Regions from separate parts of the Vibrio algicola genome, predicted to be linked through region 2. Evidence: predicted binding sites of a transcription regulator. Region 2 holds the regulator's gene; the other holds the start of a gene.

Region 1 (3,676 bases), 780 kb from region 2:
CTGTGTATGATGAAATTGAAGCCAAAGGTTATCCGCAAGCCGCCATCATCCCTTTAGATATGCAAGGCGCGACCAAGCAACATTATATCGATATGAGTGAGACCATTAAGCAACAATTTGGTCGTTTAGATGCGGTATTACATAATGCGGGAATGTTAGGTGTCCTGACCCCATTTGCACAAATTGAAGAATCAACCTTTGATGAAGTGATGCAAATTAATGTCAAAGCACAATTGTTGATGACTCAAGCGGTCTTACCTTTGATCTTAGCGGCTGAGCATGGTCGTATTGTGTTTACTTCATCCACTGTGGGTCATGTGGGCAAAGCTTACTGGGCCAGTTATGCGATTTCAAAATTTGCCACCGAAGGCATGATGATGACATTAGCCGACGAGTTAACCGATACTCAGGTTCGTGTGAATGCGATTAACCCAGGTGCCACTCGCACTAAAATGCGCGCTTCTGCCTTCCCAGCAGAAGATACAAATTTATTAAAAACGGCGGCCGATATTATGCCGCTGTATCTCTATTTAGTCAGTGATGAATGTGGCGATGTGCACGGACAATGTATTGATGCTCAGCCTAAATAAATCAGCTCGAGACTTGCCTCATTATTATTTCTGAGTCAATGAAACAAAATGCCAGCCGATGATAGGCTGGCATTTCTGTTTAATAACTCGGCGCTACGTCCAAAGCACCTACCATTACACACTCTTAACCTTCGCTTACCTTGAGTAATAAACTGCCATTATACAAAGCTTGTTTGATTAACGCTGCGCCTGGCATAGTGGTTTGGGTAAAGAAACGGCTTTCAGCCAATTGTACTTCCCTATGTTCTGGGTACAAGCTTTGCTGCTTTAAGGTCTCGACAATCACTGGATACAAAATCGACTTTGCATGATTAAGCGCGCCGCCAAGTAAGATTTTCTCAGGGCTAAAGATGTTCACCATCATGGCAATGCCTTTGCCTAAATCTCGACCCAATTGCTCAATCACGCCCTTAGCTAAGGCATCTTCATTTATTGAAGCCGAACAGATCGTTTCCATGCTGATGTTATTGATATCTAAACAGGAAGGCTCACCATTCGCAATCCGCGTTACCACCGATGTGCACACTGATTCGGCCGAAGCAATTGTATCTAAACAGCCCGTTTTGCCACATTGACAAACCGCACCATTGGGATCGATTTGAATATGACCCAGCTCACCAATATTACCATAACGGTTATAGATCAAACGGCCATTTAAAATAACCCCTGCCCCTACGCCTTGAAAGTTACTGATCAACAATGAGTTATCCACTTCTTGAGCATTACCAAATAACATTTCAGCTAATGCCCAAGCGCTCATGTCATTGGCAATAAAAACTGGCAGTCCTGTTTTATCGTAAATTTCAGGTCCTAACGCCAGTTTATGGATATGATAAAACGGCATTTGGATCACCGTGCCTTGCGCAAAATCAACCAGTGCCGGTAAGGTCAATGCAATGCTGGTGACTCGCTCAAGTTTATCAGCATAGTGTGCAAAAAAATGTTCGATTTCGGCTAATATTCTTACTAATAACGAGGTTTGATCTCGCTCTTCAATTGTTACTCGATGCTCAACCAACACCTTTGCGCCTAAATCATGCAGCGCAATGATCAGATACCCTTTGCCTAAACGAATAGATAAAAACTGCCAACCTTGGTTATTAGTTTGCAATCCAACCGCAGGACGACCTCGGCTAATCGACTCTTGCACCACGGTTTCATGGATTAAATGACCATCCACTAATTCACGTGAAATTTTAGTGATACTCGCCGGAGCCAAGCCGCTCAATTTGGATAGGTCAATACGCGATATAGGCCCATATTGGTCAATCAGCTTATAGACACGACCGCTGTTTATCTGCTTAATTTGATCAATATGACCAGGCTGAGCCATGTACATAACGCACTCCAAATGAAATCCAATAGCTAATTTTTTTACACTGCGAACTAATTGTGAAGTCTAAAGGCAACGGAGCGTGACAAGTATCACGTTATAATTTTTTTTCAGCCTAAAATAAGCATTTTTATATTCAATCTCATTGATTTTATGTATGCAAGCATGCGTTTAAAACAAGGTAATGAATCGTTCACATCAGATTAAACCGTTACAAATGTTCACGATAAAGTCATATTTTCACGATTAAAATAAACTATGCTGTTTTAAAATAAACTATGCTATGTAAGCCACAAAATAATAATTTACCCATCAAAATTACGCTTGTTTAATGATAACTTGGGAATAATTTCACTCGTGTGCTCACCTGTCTATCTCGATGTTTTAAACCAACATATCGGCATTTGGGCTGTAATCAAAAATGGAGTTTTCATGTCAACAAAATTAAGACGTACTAAAATTGTCACTACTTTAGGTCCTGCCACCGATAAAGATAATGTACTAGAGGAAATCATCAAAGCTGGCGCCAACGTGGTACGAATGAACTTTTCCCATGGCTCGGCGGAAGATCATATTATTCGCGCAGAGAAAGTGCGCACAATTGCCGCTAATTTAGGCATTCATGTCGCCATTTTGGGGGATTTACAAGGCCCTAAAATTCGCGTTTCGACATTTAAAGACGGTAAAATTCAATTAACTATTGGTGATAAATTCACTTTAGATAGTGAAATGGCCAAAGGCCTCGGCGACCAATATGCCGTCGGTGTAGACTATAAAGCGCTACCAAATGATGTGTTTGCGGGAGATATATTGCTGCTTGATGACGGTCGGGTACAACTTAAAGTGTTGTCGGTTGAAGGCTCCAAGGTAAATACCGAAGTCACCGTTGCCGGCCCTCTATCCAACAATAAAGGCATCAATAAAAAAGGCGGAGGCTTATCGGCTGATGCTCTGACCGAAAAAGATAAACAAGACATCTTAACCGCCGCGCAAATCAAAGTAGATTACTTAGCGGTGTCTTTCCCTCGCAATGGCGAAGATATGCATTACGCTCGCCGTTTAGCACGCGACGCAGGCTTAGAAGCAAAATTGGTAGCGAAGGTTGAACGCGCCGAAACCGTGGTCAGTGAAGCAACGATGGACGATATTATTTTAGCATCGGATGTAGTGATGGTAGCACGTGGCGATCTCGGCGTTGAAATTGGCGACGCGGAGTTAGTCGGTGTGCAAAAACAACTGATCCGCCGCGCTCGTAGCTTAAATCGTAACGTGATCACCGCGACCCAAATGATGGAATCGATGATCACCAGCCCTATGCCAACTCGAGCGGAAGTCATGGATGTGGCCAATGCGGTATTAGATGGTACTGATGCGGTGATGTTATCGGCTGAAACTGCGGCAGGGCAATTTCCGATAGAAACCGTCAAATCAATGGCCGAAGTTTGTGTTGGCGCTGAAAAAATGCCATCAATTAATGTGTCGAATTATCGATTAGACCGTAAGTTTGAATCGGCAGAAGAAACCATCGCGATGGCGACCATGTACTCTGCCAACCATATGCAAGGCATTACCGCCATGATTTCATTAACCGAATCTGGCCGCACGGCATTGATGATGTCTCGTTTGAGTTCAGGCTTACCGATTTTCGCTTTGTCTCGAAATGAAAGAACCCTAAATCGTGCCGCCCTTTATCGTGGTGTTACACCCGTATATTTCAACAACGACGCAGGCTCCGGTTTACCTTGCGCTATCG
Region 2 (3,676 bases):
CTAGGAACACTTATCTTTACCATCTTGATTGCGGCGATTGTTACCTTTGGTACGTCATCGGTCGACAAGGTTAATCGGGTGCTGTTTACCTGTAAATTGGTCGCGATGGCAATCATGCTGTTTTTCTTAACTCCCAACATTCAAGCGGTTCATTTGGTGAATATGCCATTAGAAAAAGGCTTGATTGTGGCGGCATTACCGGTGATTTTCACCTCTTTTGGATTTCATGGCAGCATTCCTGCCGTGGTACGTTATTTAGATCTGGATATGAAAGCGCTGAAAAAAGTGATGGTGTTTGGGTCATTATTGCCGTTAGTGGTGTATATCCTGTGGCAATTAGCGACATTAGGTGTGGTCGATCAAGCCACGCTTGCACAAGCCGGCAATGTCACCGCACTGGTTGGAACCTTGGCGCAAGTGATCCATAGTTCTGCCATTTCTCAAGTGGTGTCAGTGTTTGCTGATCTGGCTTTAATTACTTCTTTTCTTGGGGTGAGCTTAGGCTTATTTGAATTTTTGGGCGACAGCTTGAATAAGAACCAAAGCAAAGGTGGCCGAGTGGGAATCGCGTTAGTGACCTTTGTTCCGCCATTGTGTTTTGCTCTATTTTACCCGCAAGGCTTTATTATGGCACTCGGTTATGCCGCGATTGCCTTAGCGATTTTAGCGTTACTACTGCCGGTTGCGATGGTGAAACGCTCGCGTCAACTCAACTTACAAACCCAAAACTTTACCGTTGCTGGTGGTAATGTGGCGTTGATGTTTGTTTTATTAAGTGGCTTGGTGATCATTGGGGTACAAGTGCTAATCAGCGTAGGAGTATTGCCCGCTATTGGGTAGAGAGTAACGAAAAAGTAAGATCGAAAAAGCCACTGGATTTGCATTCAGTGGCTTTATTTATTTTTGCGTGTACTTAAAATAATCGTGTGTGACGATTAACGAGTACCGTATACCACGATGGTTTTACCATGCGCAGAAATTAGATTTTGCTCTTCTAGCATTTTCAAGATACGACCAACGGTTTCACGAGAGCAGCCAACAATTTGACCAATCTCTTGACGAGTTATCTTAATTTGCATGCCGTCTGGGTGAGTCATTGCATCTGGTTGTTTGGCTAGATTAAGTAGCGTTTGTGCAATACGACCGGTAACGTCTAAGAAGGCTAAGTCACCCACTTTTTGGCTAGTGATTTGTAGGCGAGTTGCCATTTGAGCTGACAGACGCATCAAGATATCTGGATTCACTTGGATAAGCTGACGGAATTTCTTAAATGAAATTTCAGCAACTTCACAAGGTGATTTAGCTCGAACCCAAGCGGTACGCTCTTGATCTTCTTCAAATAGACCTAGCTCACCAATAAAATCGCCTTGGTTTAAGTAAGACAAGATCATCTCTTTGCCTTCTTCATCCTTGATTAATACAGCCACAGACCCTTTTACGATGTAGTACAAAGTTTCTGCTTTTTCGCCAGCATGAATCAAAGTACTTTTTGATGGGTACTTATGAATATGACAATGCGATAGAAACCACTCTAAAGTTGGGTCAGTTTGAGGTTTACCTAGAACCATAATTTGTTACTTCCTCTGAAGGGCTTGCTCAGTTTTGAGTCATTCATCCTGAGACCGGCTAAACTGGTCAAATAGAATAGGTGTTCATCATTTACGCTGCAAGCACTGTTACTGCGTTGGCTTTAAATACTACCCCTTTCCGTAGCGAATTTCTTGATTTTGATCGCCCTGAAGTGGGTATTTAAGCTGTGAAAGTGTGGCCTAAGTCACAGACTCAGCAGTAAGGTGAAATTGATCACCTTTTTAGCCAATTTTACCGGTGTCGATCAGTTGTTGCAGTAGAGGTTGAATGATCAGTTCCATCGCAAAACTCATCTTACCGCCTGGTACCACTAAGGTGTTATGGCGTGACATAAAGGAACCATCAATCATGGCAAGTAGGTAAGGGAAGTCGACATTTTTAATTCCACGCAAACGGATCACTACAAAGCTTTCATCTAAGCTTGGGATGCCTTTGGCGTTTAATGGGTTAGAAGTATCAACGGTTGGCACTCGCTGAAAGTTGATATGAGTACGAGAAAACTGCGGCGTGATGTAATTTAAGTAATCATCCATCGAGCGTACAATCGAATCCATCACCGCTTCACGCGAATGGCCACGATCGCGGGTGTCGCGCACAAATTTTTGGATCCACTCCAAGTTAACAATCGGCACCATACCAATCAAAAAATCGACATGTTGCGAGGCGTTGACTTCCCCATCGACCACACCCCCATGCAAACCTTCGTAGAAAAGCACATCGGTATTATCGGGTAAACCTTGCCATGGGGTAAACGTGCCTGGCATTTGATTGTACGGTACTGCTTCATCAAAACTGTGTAAATAGCGACGAATTTTGCCACTGCCATCTTGACCATACTGATGAAAAAACTTGGCCAGAGCAGGGAAGTCATTGGCTTCAGGGCCAAAGTAACTAATGTGTTTACCTTGCTCGCGTGCTTTACGGATCGCCACATCCATTTCTGGTCGGGTATAGCGATGAAAGCTGTCCCCTTCCACCCATGAGGCTTTAATATCCCTCATATTGAACATTTTTCGGAAGGTTTCTGAGGTGGTGGTGGTTCCTGCGCCAGAGGACCCGGTGACTGCGATGATAGGATGCTTTGCCGACATGATAATCCTTTATTTTCGACCTTGAGAATAGACAGTGTAGAGTAGGGCCTGTAAATAATATACCCAAATGATATGGGTATATATCCGTCTTACTTGCCACCTCACTGCAACTTTAATTACTTTGAGTGTAGATTGATTAACTTAACGAGTTGACGTCCCTGATATCGACACTTTCATGTAATTCGGAAAATACGATCGCCACTTTACCTGATTTTAATTGACGTTGTACCTGTGTGATTTTTTGCTCAAGAGAATAGTCTTGTTCACCATAATCGGTTCCTTCACGCAGAATAAATTCTTTGATCAAGTTGTCGAGGGTGTCGGGATCGATTTGTTGCCAAGGGATAATCATAATATGTTTACTGCTTATTATCTGTGATGATTCACTAATGCTTTCAGATATTACTTATATTTTTGAAAAAGAATAGGCAAAGCCCTTCAGCATCAAGTTGTTGGCAATATTGGTGGCTTAGCGGTATGTGTTGTTGAGATCGAGCTTGAAGTGGCAGTGCATTTAAGGCTTCAACTAAATATTCTTGTTGCTGACGTTCAAGCTGTAATTCAAAGGTTAAACTTTCCCGATATAGCGAAGCGGGTAAGTGAGTTTTATATTGACGACGCAATGACCGAAACTGAGCGAGTAATGCTTGTGTCGGTTGGAGTGATTGTTTCAATCGCTCTTGTTCCTGTGGAGCTAGTGTTAGTTTTTGTTGATCGAGCCATATATACAGCAGTAGTAAATTAACGTTGCCCTGATATTGGTTTTGTAGGGTTAAACACGCCGACTCCACGCCCGGTTGTTGATAGCGTTCTAGACAAAATTGCCAGAACGCTTCTGCTGTAAGAGGTGAACAAGGCGAGTTTGGCATTATTCTTCGCTTAATGCTTCAAGTTGCTCTTGCAGTTCCATCCACTCCACCTCAACATTTTCGAGTTGCGCTTTGCTGGTAGCTTGTAGGTTGAGCACTTGGGTCAGCTTGGCTTTATTTTCATCT

Evidence for each region. The regulator CRP, encoded in region 2, controls carbon source genes, mostly activating them, when cyclic AMP is high. The targets are predictions, from matches to a motif close to TGTGANNNNNNTCACA.
Region 1: the regulator CRP is predicted to act here: its motif matches at 2,005-2,020, upstream of mlc (sugar metabolism global transcriptional regulator Mlc).

What each region holds. Positions count from the first base shown of each region.
Region 1 is NZ_CP045699.1:1,539,377-1,543,052, forward strand. It holds gene GFB47_RS07105 (YciK family oxidoreductase) at 1-590, shown strand, start outside; gene mlc (sugar metabolism global transcriptional regulator Mlc) at 715-1,929, opposite strand; gene pyk (pyruvate kinase) at 2,356-3,676, shown strand, end outside.
Region 2 is NZ_CP045699.1:2,319,222-2,322,897, reverse strand. It holds gene GFB47_RS10640 (aromatic amino acid transport family protein) at 1-840, shown strand, start outside; gene crp (cAMP-activated global transcriptional regulator CRP) at 936-1,568, opposite strand; gene GFB47_RS10630 (phosphoribulokinase) at 1,812-2,681, opposite strand; gene GFB47_RS10625 (YheU family protein) at 2,818-3,033, opposite strand; gene GFB47_RS10620 (TIGR02444 family protein) at 3,077-3,553, opposite strand; gene GFB47_RS10615 (ABC transporter ATP-binding protein) at 3,550-3,676, opposite strand, start outside.